One region of the Mesorhizobium sp. M0029 genome, then DNA from elsewhere that is predicted to be linked to it. Evidence: predicted binding sites of a transcription regulator. Region 1 holds the regulator's gene; the other holds the start of a gene.

Region 1 (7,791 bases):
CATCACCGTCAAGATTGTCAACCAGCTGACCGGCGATCTCGAGTTCAACTCGCCGCAGACGCTGGTCGCCTTCGCGCTCGGCCTGACGCTGTTCGCGCTGACGCTGGTGATGAACATCGTCGCCCTCTACATCGTGCGCAAGTACCGGGAGCAGTACGAATGACCGACATCCCCCTGGACACGATGGCGGGTGCCGTCGCGCGTCCGCGCCGCGACATCGGGCTGAAGGCGCGCTATGCCGCCGAACGCCGGTTCCGCATCTATGGCGTGATTGCGATCTCGGTGGGCCTGGCGTTCCTGGCCATCATGCTGATCACCATCGTCTCGAAAGGCTACACCGCCTTCTGGCAGACGACGGTGACGCTGCCGGTCACCTTCGACGAGAAGGTGATCGATCCCTCCGGCAAGCGCGCCACCGACCCTACCGTGCTGATCAAGGCGAACTATCCCAAGCTCGCCGAAAACGCGCTGGTGGCCAAGCTCGGCATCGATCCGGCCAACAAGCCGATGATGCTGAAGCTCAAGGGCTTCCTGTCGGAAGGCGCCCGCGTCCAGCTGCGCGACATCGTCTCCGCCGATCCGTCGGTGATCGGCAGGACGCGTGACGTCGACATCCTGGCTGCCGCGAACCTCGACTCGGCCTTCAAGGGTCAGATCGACCTCGGCGTCGATGAAGCGCGCCGCAAGGTGTCCAACCAGCAGATCGACTGGATGAACAAGCTTAAAGCCGACGGCGTGATGGCCGAGCATTTCAACACCGGCCTGTTCACCTATGGCGCCTCCAGCCGGCCCGAAACGTCGGGCATGGGCGTGGCGATCATCGGCTCGTTCTACATGATGGTGATCGTGCTGTTGCTGGCGCTGCCGATCGGCGTCGCCGCCTCGATCTATCTCGAGGAATTCGCCAAGAAGAACCGCTTTACGGACCTGATCGAAGTCAACATCAACAATCTCGCGGCGGTGCCGTCGATCGTCTTCGGTCTGCTTGGCCTTGCCGTGTTCATCAACTTCCTCGGCATGCCGCGCTCGGCTTCCTTCGTCGGCGGCCTGGTGCTGACGCTGATGACGCTGCCGACCATCATCATCGCCACGCGCGCCGCCCTCGCCGCGGTGCCGCCGTCGATCCGCTCGGCGGCCCTAGGTCTCGGCGCCTCCAAGATGCAGATGGTGTTCCATCACATCCTGCCGCTTGCCGCCCCAGGCATCCTTACCGGCACCATCATCGGCCTGGCGCGTGCGCTCGGCGAGACAGCACCGCTGCTCTTGATCGGCATGGTCGCTTTCGTCGCCGATTATCCGACGACGCCTTTCGATCCGGCGACCGCGCTGCCGGTTCAGATCTATATGTGGGCAAACGAGGCTGAGCGCGCTTTTGTCGAGCGCATGTCCGGCGCCATCATCATCCTGCTCGTCTTCCTCATGGCCATGAACATCACCGCGATCGTGCTCCGGCGCCGGTTCGAGCGGCGCTGGTAGAAAAAAGGCAATTTGGTATGAACATCATGACCGAACAGTCCCTTGAGAATGCAGTGGGCGACAAAATGAACGCCAAGTCGAACGAAGTCATCAAGATGCGCGGCGACAAGGTCGGCGTGTTCTATGGCGAGAAGCAGGCGTTGTTCGACGTCAATCTCGACGTCCGCCAGAACCAGGTGACGGCGCTGATCGGCCCGTCCGGCTGCGGCAAGTCGACCTTCCTGCGCTGCCTCAACCGCATGAACGACACCATCGATTCGGCGCGGGTGACCGGCAAGATCACGCTCGATGAAGACGACATCTACGACAAGAACATCGATGTCGTCGAACTGCGCGCACGCGTCGGCATGGTGTTCCAGAAACCCAACCCGTTCCCGAAGTCCATCTACGAGAACGTCGCCTACGGCCCGCGCATCCATGGGCTGGCTAAGCGCAAGTCCGACATGGACCAGATCGTCGAGCAGAGCCTGAAGAAGGCTGCGATCTGGAACGAGGTCAAGGACCGCCTGCAGGAGCCCGGCACCGGCCTGTCCGGCGGCCAGCAGCAGCGCCTGTGCATCGCGCGCGCCATCGCCGTGTCGCCGGAAGTGATCCTGATGGATGAGCCCTGCTCGGCGCTTGATCCGATCGCCACCGCCCGTGTCGAGGAGCTGATAGACGAGCTGCGCCAGAACTACACGATCGTCATCGTCACCCACTCGATGCAGCAGGCGGCGCGCGTGTCGCAGCGCACGGCGATGTTCCATCTCGGCTATCTCGTCGAGGAGGGCGCAACCGACAAGATGTTCACCAACCCCGACGACAAGCGCACCCAGGATTACATTACCGGCCGCTTCGGCTGAACCTTCCGGCGGGTGAATTTCAGGCACGAGGACCAAGATCATGGGTGAACATACCGTCGCCTCCTTCGATGAAGAGCTCGGGCAGATCAGCAAGCTGATCCGCGACATGGGCGATCTGGCAGGCTCGATGGTCAGCGGCTCGACCAGGGCGCTGCTCAATTCGGACAATGCGCTGGCACAGCGTGTCGTTTCCGACGACGCCATCATGGATGCGCGCCAGCGCGAACTGGACGACCGCGCCATCACGCTGATCGCCAAGCGCCAGCCGATGGCCAACGATCTGCGCGCCGTGGTCGGCTCGATCCGCATGGCCGGCGACCTCGAGCGCATCGGCGATCTCGCCAAGAACATCGCCAAGCGCGTCGGCACCGTGGGCCTCAGTGTCACGCCGCGCGACCTGTCGCACTCCATCGACGCCATGGCGCAGCTGGTGCTGATCCAGGTGCAAGGCGTCGTCGAGGAATATGCCGCCACCGATGCGGCAGCGCTTGCAAAACTCAGGAATGACGACGAGCGCATCGACGTCAAATACACGTCCGTGTTTCGTGAGCTCTTGACCTACATGATGGAAGACCCTCGCAACATCACCGCCTGCACGCATCTCTTGTTCTGCGCCAAGAATCTTGAGCGCATCGGCGATCATGTCACCAACATCGCCGAAAATGCGTATTATGTGCTGACCGGCCAGCAACTGCCCGCCAATCGTCCGAAGCAGGACGAGACGGCGATGGCCATGCCGGCCTGATGAGGGTGAACTGCCGATGATCGCGCCACGCATCATGGTCGTGGAGGACGAGGAACCGCTAGGCGTGCTCCTCCGCTACAACCTCGAATCCGAAGGCTATCACGTCGAGGTGGTGACACGCGGCGACGAGGCCGAGATCCGCCTGCAGGAAAACGTGCCCGATCTCCTGGTGCTCGACTGGATGGTGCCCGCTGTTTCCGGCATCGAGCTCTGCCGGCGGCTTAGAGTGCGGCCCGAAACCGAGCGGCTGCCGATCATCATGCTGACCGCGCGCGGTGAGGAAAGCGATCGCGTGCGCGGCCTGTCCACCGGCGCCGACGACTATCTGGTCAAGCCATTCTCGACGCCGGAGTTCATGGCGCGAGTGAAGGCGCTGCTGCGCCGGGCCAAGCCGGAAGTGCTGTCCAGCGTGCTCAAGGTCGGCGACATCGTGCTCGATCGAGAATCGCACCGGGTCTACCGCAAGAAGAGCGAGATCAGGCTCGGACCGACCGAGTTCCGGCTGCTCGAATTCATGATGCGCCATCCCGGCCGCGTGTTCTCGCGCAGCCAACTGCTCGACAATGTCTGGGGCGAGACGATCTATATCGACGAGCGAACCGTCGATGTCCATGTCGGGCGGCTGCGCAAGGCCGTCAACAACGGCCGCATGCCGGATGTCATCCGTACCATTCGCGGCGCCGGCTACGCGATCAGGGAAGATTAGGATGCTGCGCGTCGCGCCGTTGCCGGCCTTTCAGGCGACATGCTTGCCAGATTTGGGCTGAATGCCCGGTGCGAAAATCTCCTGGTCGACGAAGCCGAGTGCGCGCATGGCGCAGCCTTCGCGGATCAGCGGCAGTTCGTTGGGCTCGGTGTCGAAGGAGATCGACTTCGAGTGCTGGCCGCCGGCAGTCTGGGCGATGGCCTCGCGCAATGCCGGCTCGATCAGGTCGAAGGCGGCGGCGCTGACGCCTACCATGGCGACGGGTGCCGGATCGATCAGCGCAAACAGGCTGCCGAGGCCGAAGCCGAGCGCCTCGCCGGCCTTGCGATAGGCTTCGCGCTCCGGGCCGTCGGTTTCGCGGGCGCGCGCGGCGAGTGCGCGCATATCAGCGTCGCCGATATCGACCGGCTCGGCATCCTCGCCCATCATTTTGGCGCTGCGCCAGATGGCGTAGTTTCCGGCATAGGCTTCCACGCAGCCGCGCCGCCCGCAGCGGCAGAGCGCGCCGCCCGGACGGTGGATCATGTGGCCGAACTCGCCGCCCGAGGAATGGGTGCCGGTGAACAGTTCGCCTTTCAGCACCAGGCCCATGCCGATGCCGTGCGATAAGAGGATGGCGATAAAATTGTCGCGGTAGCGCTCGGGCTGGCGCCATTGCAGCGCCACCGCCATCATGTTGCAATCGTTCTCCATGGTGGCAGGAATGCCGAATTCCGCTTCCAACATGTCGGCGAAGGCAATGTCGGTCAGTGGCGTGATCGGCGACCACAGCATGGCGCGCGCCTGCGAATCGGTGATGCCCTGGATGCCCATGGCAATGCGGGCGATGCTCTGGACATCGAGGTCGGGATCCTCAAGCCGCCGCCGGACGATTGCTACGCATTCGCCAATCAGCTCGTCGCGCGGCTTGGTCAGCGTGTCCAGCCGGCGCTGTTCCTCGGCGACGACGTGGCCGGCATAGTCGATGACGGTGACGGACAGGAAATTGAGCGACAGCACGACGGTCATCACCGCCGCCGCTTCCGGGTTGAGACCAAGGCCCACCTGCGGCCGGCCGCGTTTCAGTGCGCCGGTCTCGCCAGGTTTGCCTTCAATCAGGATGCCTTCTTGAATCAGATCAGACGAGATTGCCGATATGGTCGAGTGGCTGAGGCCGGTGGTCGCCGCAATCTCGGTCCGCGACGGCTGGCCGGCCCGGCGCACGGCTGAAATCACCATCGCACGGTTGCGACGGCGCAGATCGTCGTGGCGGATTCCAACCGACATTTGTTTCCTCCCGGCCTCCTCGCGCCTCATGATAGTGAAGGCGTTCGACGGCACCAGCCAAATATTGGCAGACGCCGGCAGCCCTGTCATTGTTTATTGCGGACCTCGAAAAAATTCGGCAAGGCCATCAGAATCCATCAGAATCGATGTTGACAGCGCCTTATCATTGAACCAGTATTTTTTCGAGGCTCGAAAAAATAGGGCCTCTGTGTGCCGGCCCTCGGGCCAGTTTTGTCGCGCCGCACGCGGCGCAGGGAGGATTATGATGGACAGATTTGCAGCCGCCATGCTGGCGGGTGTCGCCATGTCGCTGGCGCTGGTCTCGGTCGCGCAGGCGAAGGACAAGGTCATCGGCGTGTCGTGGTCGAACTTCCAGGAAGAGCGCTGGAAGACCGACGAGGCGGCGATGAAAACGGCGATCGAAGCCGACGGCGACAAGTACATTTCGGCCGACGCGCAGTCCAATCCCGGCAAGCAGCTGACCGACGTCGAAAGCCTGATCTCGCAGGGCGCCAACGCGCTGATCATCCTGGCGCAGGACGCCTCGGCCATCGGCCCGGCGGTGCAGAAGGCGCTGGACGAAGGCATTCCGGTCGTCGGCTATGATCGCCTGATCGAGAACAAGGACGTCTTCTACCTGACCTTCGACAACAAGGAAGTCGGCCGCATGCAGGCCCGCGAAGTGTTCAAGGCGAAGCCCGAAGGCAACTATGTCTTCATCAAGGGCTCGGGCTCGGATCCGAATGCCGATTTCCTGTTCTCGGGCTCGATGGAAGTGCTCAAGGAAGCCATCGACTCGGGCAAGATCAAGAATGTCGGCGAGGCCTATACCGATGGCTGGCTGCCGGCCAACGCCCAGAAGAACATGGAACAGTTCCTGACCGCCAATGACAACAAGGTCGATGCCGTGGTTGCGGCCAATGACGGCACCGCCGGCGGCGTTGTCGCCGCGCTGACGGCGCAGGGCCTTGCCGGAACGGTTCCGGTCTCGGGCCAGGACGGCGACCATGCCGCCCTGAACCGCATCGCGCTCGGCACGCAGACGGTGTCGGTGTGGAAAGACGCGCGCGAACTCGGCAAGAACGCCGCCGAGATCGCCTCGCAGCTTGCCGATGGCAAGAAGACGGGCGACATTGCCGGCGCCAAGGACTTCACCACGCCTGGCGGCAACACCGTCAAGTCGCTGTTCCTGACCCCCGTCGCGATCACCAAGGACAACCTCAACGTCGTCATCGACGCCGGCTGGATCAAGAAGGACGAAGTCTGCACAGGCGTCGCCGCCGGCAGCGTCGCGGCTTGCAACTGATCTCGCCGACTTGAAGAAATGAGGCGCCGCGGCTGTCAAGCCGCGGCGTTTTCTCTACGAGAATTGTGTGTTTCCGCCATCGGCGGCAAACTTCTAGGCTGTGGTCCGGCATCCGCGCCAGACGGCAAGCCGCTGGAGGACATCATGACCGACACGACCTCAAATCCGCAGGCCGATACGGCGCGAGCGTCTGAACTCGGCGCGGTCGCCCGGTTCGTGAAAGCGACCGAGCTCGACACGCGTATGCTCGGCATGGTCGGCGCGCTGCTGGTCATCTGGGTCGGCATACATATCCTGTCGGGTGGGCTTTTCCTGACGCCGCGCAATCTTTGGAACCTGTCGGTGCAGACGTCCTCGGTCGCGATCATGGCGGCCGGTATGGTACTGGTCATCGTCATGCGCAACATCGACCTTTCGGTGGGCTCCGTCGAAGGCGTGATCGGCATGATCATGGGCGTGGCACAGGCCGAATTCCTCATTCGCGTCATCGGCTTCCAGCTTGGAAACCCCTGGCTCTGGATCATCTCGCTTGCCGCCGGCGTGGTGCTTGGTCTGTTGATCGGCGCGTTCCAGGGCTTCATCATCGCCTATATGCAGGTTCCGGCCTTCATCGTGACGCTTGGTGGCCTGCTGGTCTGGCGTGGCATGGCATGGCTCATCACCAGCGGGCGCACGGTCGCGCCACTCGACGCCACCTTCCAGCTGATGGGCGGCGGACCACGCGGCTCGATTGGCGCCGCTGCCAGCTGGATCGTCGGCATCTTCGCCTGCGCGGCGGTCGCCTTCGCGCTGTTCAACGGTCGCTCGCAGCGCAAGCGCTTCAGCTTTCCACTGCGCCCCGTCTGGGCCGAGACCTTGCTTGGCGTGGTCGCTTGCGCGGCCATCCTCGGCGCCGTGTGGATCGCCAATTCCTATCCATGGCCGATCGGCATCGTGCGCCAGTACGCACAGCAGAACGGCATCACCGATCCCGAAGGCGGGCTGTTCATCGCGCATGGCATCGCCATACCGGTGCTGATGGCGGTGATTGTCGGCATCATCATGACGTTCATCACCAAGCGCACGCGTTTCGGCCGCTATGTCTTCGCCATCGGGGGCAATCCGGAGGCAGCGGAACTCGCCGGCATCAACACGCGCTGGGTGACCATGAAGGTGTTCATGATCATGGGTGTGCTGGCTGCAATCAGCGCGGCGATCTCGTCGGCCCGTCTCAATGCGTCAACCAATGCGCTGGGCACACTGGACGAGCTTTTGGTAATCGCGGCCGCTGTCATCGGCGGCACGTCGCTCGCCGGCGGCGCCGGAACGGTGATGGGCGCCATGCTCGGCGCGCTTCTGATGCAGTCGCTGCAATCCGGCATGGTGCTGCTCGGCATCGACTCGCCGCTGCAGAGCATTGTCGTTGGCGCTGTCCTGGTCATCGCCGTCTGGCTCGACACCGTCTACCGCA
Region 2 (7,791 bases), on a different contig from region 1:
GGCGCTGGCATTCTATGCGCAGCGACCCCCTCTGGCCTGCCGGCCATCTCCCCCTCAAGGGGGGAGATTGGCAGTTCCAACCTCAATAAATATCGAAATCGAAATACTTGGCCTGGATCTTCTTGTAAGTGCCGTCGGCGACGATGGCGTCTATCGCCGCGTTGAGCTTGTCGCGAAGTGCCGTGTCCTCCAGGCGGACAGCGATGCCGGCTTGCGTCTCGGTGCCCTTGACGTCACCGACAAGCTTGCAGCAGCCGTCGCTCGCCTTCTTCAGCCAGTCCATCAGCACGAACTTGTCGGAGATGACGGCGTCGAGACGGCCGTTCTGCAAGTCGGTGATCGCCTCTTCCTGGGTGGGGTAGAGTTTCGCCTCGGCGCCGGCCTTGCCATAGGCGTCCTGCGCATAGTCGGCCTGGGTGGTCGAGGCCTGCGCGCCCACCGTCTTGCCGGCAAGGGCTGCCGGTTCGGTGGAAGTGAGGTCGCTGTCCTTGGGCGCCACCAGCGCCAGCGGCGTCGTGTAGTATTTGTTGGTGAAGGCGACCTGTTTCTTGCGCTCCTCGGTGATGCTCATCGAGGCGATGATGGCGTCGAACTTTTTCGCCTGCAGCGCCGGGATGATGCCGTCCCAGTCCTGGGTGACGATCTCGCACTCGACCTTCATCTGCGCACACAGCGCATTGGCAATGTCGATGTCGAAGCCCTCGATCTTGCCGTCCGCGGTGATGGTGTTGAAGGGCGGATAAGCGCCCTCGGTGCCGATCTTCAATTTCTCCTGCGCCTCAGCCAGCGAGCCGGCCGATATCACCAGCATGGCAGCGCCCGCTGCCGATATGATCCATCTTGAAATCTGCATTTTGGTTCCCCTTGCGCGCCGTTCTCTTGCCGGCCACCGAAAGGCAGCCAAGCATGGTGAGGCAGCGCAGGCAAGTATTTTGCCTGACGGTGATCGAAGGTTCAGCCGGCGGGGCGGAAATGCTTGGAGAGCTTGAGGCCTTGCGCCTGGTAGTTCGAGCCGAGATCGGTGCCGTAAAGCGCCTGCGGCCGCTGCAGCATGTGTTCGTAGACCAGCCGGCCGACGATCTGGCCGTGGTCGAGGATGAACGGCACTTCGTGGCTGCGCACTTCGAGCACCGCCCGGCTGCCGGTGCCGCCTGAGGCCGAATGGCCGAAGCCCGGATCGAAGAAGCCGGCATAGTGAACACGGAATTCGCCAACCAGCGGATCGAAGGGCGTCATCTCGGCGGCGTAGAGCGGCGGCACGTGCACGGCTTCGCGGCTGACCAGGATGTAGAACTCGTCCGGGTCGAGCACCAGTTCGCCGGCGCCGCTCTTATAGAGCGGCTCCCAGAAATCGGCGGCATCCTGGGCGGCGCGCTTGTCGACATCGATCAAGCCGGTGTGATGCTTGCCGCGATAGCCGACCAGGCCGTTCTGGTCGCCGTCAAGATCGATCGACAGCGCAATGCCGCCGCCGGAAATGTTGGGCGGCTCGGTCGCCACCAGCATCTCGGCGCGGTGCAATTCGTTCAGCTCTGCCTCCGACAACAGCGCGTTGCCGGTGCGAAAGCGGATCTGCGACAGTCTCGATCCAGCGCGTACGACGATCGGGAAGGTGCGCGGACTGACTTCAAGATAAAGCGGTCCGTGATAGCCGGCGGCGATCTTGTCGAACTCATGGCCGCGATCGGTCATCACCCGGGTGAAGATGTCGAGCCGGCCTGTCGAGCTCTTCGGGTTGGCCGAGGCCGACACGTTTGCGGGCAGCGCCAGGCTTTCGAGCAGCGGCACGATGTAGACGCAGCCGGTTTCCAGCACCGCGCCCTCGGCGAGACTGAACTCATGCAATTTCAGCCGGTGAAGCTTGTCGGCCACCAGATGATCGGGACCCGGCAGGAAGGAGGCGCGCACGCGAAAAGCCTTGTCGCCGAGCCTCAGATCGAGGCTCGCCGGCTGCACCTGGTCGACATCGAGCGCGCGCGGCGACTTCAGCGCGCCGGACTGAAACAGCGCGGAAATGTCCTGATCGGGAAGAATGCCTGTCTGCCGCAAAAGGCTGGCTCCGCTCCAAGGTCGGTCTCTTTGTGGCAGGTTCTTGCCGCAAAACCGCTGGATATTATTGCGGAACCTGTCTGGTACAAACCTCTTAATGAAGCCGGCAATTGACGCAAGCGCAGGTGAGGTCTAAAGGGTCGTTATCCCGTGGTGATTTGGCCGGTCGGCTTGCAGCCACGTTAAACAAGTCGCTAAAGGACCGTCGGGCCGCAAGGCCATATGGACCGGTTGCGACTTTCGCGGCCGGTTTTTTTGTGTCTGGAACAAAAGCGATGAGCACCAAGAAGCGTAACTGGAAGCCTCAGACCGCACTCGTGCACGGGGGAACACTGCGTTCCCAGTTCGGCGAGACGTCGGAAGCGATGTATCTCACCCAAGGCTATGTCTATGAAACGGCGCAGGCCGCGGAAGCCCGTTTCAAGGGCGAGGAGCCGGGCTTCATCTATTCGCGCTATGCCAACCCTACCGTCGACATGTTCGAAAAGCGCATGTGCGCGCTGGAGGGTGCCGAAGATGCGCGCGCAACGGCGTCCGGCATGGCGGCGGTGACGGCAGCGCTCCTGTGCAGCGCCAAGGCCGGCGACCATATCGTTGCGGCGCGCGCGCTGTTCGGCTCCTGCCGCTGGGTGGTGGAGACGCTGGCGCCGAAATACGGCATCGAGGCAACGCTGGTCGACGGCACCGACATCGCCAACTGGGAAAAGGCGGTGCGGCCGAACACGAAACTGTTCTTCCTGGAAAGCCCGACCAATCCGACGCTGGAAGTGGTCGACATCGCAGCGGTGGCGGCGCTCGCCACCTCGATCGGCGCCAGGCTGATCGTCGACAATGTCTTTGCCACGCCCTTGCAGCAGAAGCCCTTGCAGCTCGGCGCCCATATCGTCGTCTACTCCGCGACCAAGCACATTGACGGCCAGGGACGCTGTCTCGGCGGCATCATCCTGTCGGACAAGAAATGGATCGACGAGAATTTGCACGACTATTTCCGCCACACCGGCCCGAGCCTGTCGCCGTTCAACGCCTGGACGCTGCTCAAGGGCCTGGAGACGCTGCCGGTTCGGGTGCGCCAGCAGACGGAAAGCGCGGCCAAGATCGCGGATTTCCTGGCAGGACGGCCGGAAATCGCCCGCGTCATCTATCCCGGCCGCGCCGACCACCCGCAGGCCGACATCGTCAAGAAGCAGATGACAGGCGGATCGACGCTGATCTGCCTCGACGTCAAGGGCGGCAAGCAGGCGGCCTTCGCCTTGCAGAACGCGCTCGACATCGTGCTGATCTCCAACAATCTCGGCGACGCCAAGAGCCTGATCACCCATCCGGCGACCACCACGCACAAGAACCTCAGCGACGAAGCTCGCGCCGAGCTCGGCATCGGGCCGGGAACGCTCAGGCTGTCGGTCGGCCTTGAGGACACGGACGATCTGCTGGAGGACGTTGCGCAGGCGCTGAAGGCAGCCGGGTAGGCCGCGAGGCGTCACGCTCCCGACGAAGCCTCTTCCAGCTCGGCTGCCTTGGTGCCGATGATCATGGTGTTGCCGCGCCAGTCGACGGCGCCGCTCAGCCAGCCGCGCGCCCAGATGGCGGGAAGCATCATGTCGCGGACCATCATCGCCGGGACCATGCGCAGCGACAGGTGCCAGCCCTTGGCCGCGGCCAGCGCGCATTCGGGAATGTAGGCCGCCGCCAGCACGGCCAACACCGTGGCCGGCAGGCTGACGCCGGCACTTGCTGCCGCCACCAGCGCCAACGCCAACGGCACGGCGACGCCGGTCAGGATCTCGGGTGCGAAAAACAGCGGGAAGGTGACGCGGCGCAACCGCGCCCAGCGCGCCTGACGCGACCAGATGTCGGCAAGTCGGCGCTGCCCCAGTGGTTGCTCGAAAGGCGAGGCAACGAGATTGACGCGCAGGCCCAGTCCGTTGACCAGCTTGGTCGCAGCAGCATCCTCGGCGATCTCGGCGGCCAGCGCGCGGATACCGCCATTGGTATCGAGCATCGGCTTGTTCCACAGCATGCTCTTGCCCTGGGCAAAGCCGAGGCCAAGCGCCTCGCCGGCATATTGCCAGCGCGCCTGCAGCGTGTTGAGGAACGCGCATTCGACCTCGGCCCAAAAGCCATCCGGCCGAGAGCCGATCGGCGTCGAGCAGATAAGCCCGGTATTGGTCCGCCAGGCTGCCATCAGGTGCTGGACGTAATCCCTTGGCATCAGCACGTTGGAATCCGCCAGAATAACCCAATGATAGCGCGCCGCTTCCCAGCCCTTGACGCAGTTGTTGAGCTTCGGGTTGCTGCTGACGCGGTCGTCGCCGATCAGCAGCCGGGCCGGCACGTTGGGAAACAGGACGATCGCCCTGTTTATCAGTTTGACGACGGGATCGTCGGCGTGAGCGACGCAGAAGATCAGTTCGTAGCGCGGCCAGTCGAGCGAGAAGGCTCGCTGCAGCGTCTCTTGTGTGAACGGCTCCACGCCGCGCGACGGCACGACGATCGAGACCGGTGGCTGCTCGCCGGACGGCGGAGGGATAAGGCGACGCGCTTTCAGCTTCGACGAAGCAAGCAGGATGCTGGCGAGATTGGAAAGAAGCAAAGCGGAGGAAGCGAAAGCGGCTGTGAGAGCTGGTTCCATCGAGATCTGGTCACTCCGGAAAGGCCGCTCGCGGCTGCTTCGTCAGATGGGCCTTGAGTCGCCGGCAAGGTTTGCGCACACCAACATTGTCATGTGTCACTTAAATGACATTGTTTGTCGGCACCTGCGCTTTGAGGCTGGCAGGACATGCCGCTCTGCGCGTATCAAACCGCATAGCGCGACAAATGTTCCTTGCCGCGCAACCGGAGCAGCCCATGTATCGCGCCGTCACGCGCAACATCGAAGTGCAGGTCAGACCGTTCTACCTGGAGGACCGCTCGGACCCGGCGGAGAACCGTTATGTCTGGGGCTACCAGGTGACGATCGACAATCAGTCGGACGATTTCGTGCAGCTTATGTCGCGTTACTGGCACATCACCGACGGCAGCGGCCGGGTCGAGGAAGTGCGCGGCGCCGGCGTGGTCGGCGACCAGCCTGAGCTCAATCCCGGCGACAGCTATCAATACACGTCAGGCTGCCCGCTATCGACGCCGTCCGGCTTCATGGTCGGCCACTACACCATGCGCAACAAAAAGGGCGAGACGTTCGACGTCGATATTCCGGCGTTTTCGCTGGATCTGCCGGGGACGCGGCGGACGGTGAATTAGGGTTTTCTCCCCGCCACTATACGGGGAGAAATGCCCGGCAGGGCGATGAGGGCAGCGCCAGATTCATGAGGTTATCTTCCACGCACATGACGTAGGCTATGCGCGGTTATTCACCAAAGTTCGCGCTGCCCCTCATCCGCCCTTCGGGCACCTTCTCCCCGTGAACGGGGAGAAGGAAAAGACTTCACTGAGCTGCGAATTCCGCCGGGTCGAAGTCGTACTGCTTCGAGCAGAACTCGCAGGCGACGTGGATGCCGCCATCTTCGGTGCTGTCCTTGATCTCCTGCGCGGAAAACCCCTCGAGGATGCCGCGTATCTTGTCCCTTGAGCAGGAACATTGGTCGGCGACCGGCACGCCGCCGAAGACGCGCACGCCATGTTCGTGGAACAGCCTGTAGAGCAGCCGCTCGGCGCCGATGGTCGGGTCGATCAGCTCGGTCGGCTCGATGGTGCCGAGCAGCGCCACCAGCTCGCGCCACGAATTGTCGGCCGGCTCCTGCGTCACGTCACGCGGATCGCCGTCGCCGCCCGGAATGTCGGGCACGCGCATGCGCTCGGGCGACTGCGGCAGGAACTGCGCCAGGATACCGCCGGCGCGCCACTGCTCGCGCGCACCGCCGGGGCCGGGCGTCAGCAGCTTGGCCACCGATAGCCTGAGGTCGGTCGGGATCTGCTCCGACTGGCGGAAATAGGTGCGCGCGGCGTCTTCCAGCGTCTCGCCGTCGAGCTGGACGATGCCCTGATAGCGCTGCGTGTGCGCGCCCTGGTCGATGGTCAGCGCCAAAACGCCGCTGCCCAGCAGCGTCTGCTGCGAGGTCTGGCCTGCGGCCACCAGGGCCTCCAGCCGGTCGGCGTCGAAACGCGCATAGGCGCGCAATGCCGAAGGCGTGCAGAAATCCGCGACCAGCATGTCGACCGGGCCGTCGGTGCGGGTCTGCAGGATGAACTTGCCTTCGAATTTGAGCGAGGTGCCGAGCAGCACCGTCAGCACACAGGCTTCCGCGAGCAGGCGGGCGACCGGCTCGGGATAGTCGTGACGGTTGAGGATGGCGTCGAGCATCGGCCCGAGTTGCACGGTGCGGCCGCGCACGTCGAGCGGGCCGACCTCGAAGGGTACGACATGATCGTCGCCGGCATAGCCGAACTCGCCGAGTTTGGGGTGATGTTCAGTCACTTGATGCGTTTCCAACATGACAAAGCTCCAGGGCGCGGCCATGCGGCCCGGAGGGGTGCATGCGTCCAAACGCGCTTGATTTGCGTGATGGGGCGCAAATAGGCATCGCGCCGCCCCGGATCAAGCGCTTGGAGATCAAGCGCCTGGAGATCAAGCGCCCAGACACCAGGCCAAAACCGCCTTCTGGGCGTGGAGCCGGTTCTCGGCTTCGTCGAAGACCACCGAATGCGGACCGTCGATGACCTCGTCGGTGACTTCCTCGCCGCGATGCGCCGGCAGGCAGTGCATGAACAGGGCGTCGGGCTTGGCCCTCGCCATCAGCGCCGCATTGACCTGATAGGGCGAGAAGACATTATGGCCGCGGGCGCGGTGTTCCTGGCCCATCGACACCCAGCAGTCGGTGACGATGCAGTCGGCCTGGTCGACGGCCTCTTCGGGCGAGCGGGTGAAGTGCAGCTTGCCGCCATTGGTCTTCGACCAGTCGATGTGCTTCTGCGCCGGCTCGCTGCCTTCCGGCACTGCGACGTTCAGGTTGAAGCGGAACCGCGCCGAGGCCTCGAGCAGCGAATGCAGCACGTTGTTGCCGTCGCCGGTCCAGGCGATGGTCTTGCCGGCAACCGGACCGCGATGCTCCTCGAAGGTCATGATGTCGGCCATCAGCTGACAGGGATGGGTGTCGTCGGTCAGCCCGTTGATGACCGGAATCGTGGCATTCTCGGTCAGCTCGAGCAGCCGCTCATGCGACGTGGTGCGGATCATGATGGCGTCCACATAGCGCGACAGCACCTTGGCGGTGTCGGCAATGGTCTCGGAGCGGCCGAGCTGCATTTCGGTGCCGGTCAGCATGATGGTCTCGCCGCCGAGCTGTCGCATGCCGACGTCGAAGGACACGCGCGTGCGCGTCGACGGCTTGTCGAAGATCATGGCCAGCACCTTGCCTTCGAGCGGTTTGGTCCGTTCGCCGGCCTTGAGGCGCGCCTTGCGCACCACCGCATCGTCCAGCATCAGGCGCAGATCGCCTTCGGAAACGGCGGAAAGATCGGTGAAATGGCGAAGGCTCATCGGGAATGGTTCTCGGGATTACTTCGCGGCGGCCGCGGCGATGGCGTCGGTCAGGCCCTTGGCGCCGGCGCGGATGCGATCGAGCGCTTCGCCGATCTCGACGTCGGTGACGGTCAGCGGCGGCAGCAGACGAATGACGTTGTCGCCTGCCGGCACCGCCAGCAGATGCTGGTCGCGCAGCGCCATGTTGACCTTGGTGTTGGGCATGGCGCATTTGAGGCCAAGCATCAGGCCGCTGCCCCTGATGCCTTCGATGACATCGGGAAATT

Evidence for each region. The regulator PhoB, encoded in region 1, activates phosphate uptake and scavenging genes when phosphate is short. The targets are predictions, from matches to a motif close to TGTCATNNANCTGTCAT.
Region 2: the regulator PhoB is predicted to act here: its motif matches at 4,772-4,788, upstream of NKJ76_RS10015 (ceramide glucosyltransferase).

Annotation. Positions count from the first base shown of each region.
Region 1 covers NZ_JAMYVF010000018.1:71,519-79,309, forward strand. The annotation lists gene pstC (phosphate ABC transporter permease subunit PstC) at 1-163, shown strand, start outside; gene pstA (phosphate ABC transporter permease PstA) at 160-1,476, shown strand; gene pstB (phosphate ABC transporter ATP-binding protein PstB) at 1,494-2,318, shown strand; gene phoU (phosphate signaling complex protein PhoU) at 2,359-3,063, shown strand; gene phoB (phosphate regulon transcriptional regulator PhoB) at 3,080-3,769, shown strand; gene NKJ76_RS25270 (ROK family protein) at 3,800-5,035, opposite strand; gene xylF (D-xylose ABC transporter substrate-binding protein) at 5,301-6,341, shown strand; gene NKJ76_RS25280 (sugar ABC transporter permease) at 6,486-7,791, shown strand, end outside.
Region 2 covers NZ_JAMYVF010000004.1:389,603-397,393, reverse strand. The annotation lists gene NKJ76_RS10030 (ABC transporter substrate-binding protein) at 83-853, opposite strand; gene NKJ76_RS10025 (2'-deoxycytidine 5'-triphosphate deaminase) at 955-2,049, opposite strand; SAM riboswitch at 2,190-2,267, shown strand; gene NKJ76_RS10020 (O-succinylhomoserine sulfhydrylase) at 2,325-3,515, shown strand; gene NKJ76_RS10015 (ceramide glucosyltransferase) at 3,527-4,678, opposite strand; gene apaG (Co2+/Mg2+ efflux facilitator ApaG/CorD) at 4,894-5,286, shown strand; gene NKJ76_RS10005 (Hsp33 family molecular chaperone) at 5,471-6,502, opposite strand; gene argF (ornithine carbamoyltransferase) at 6,611-7,522, opposite strand; gene NKJ76_RS09995 (aspartate aminotransferase family protein) at 7,541-7,791, opposite strand, start outside.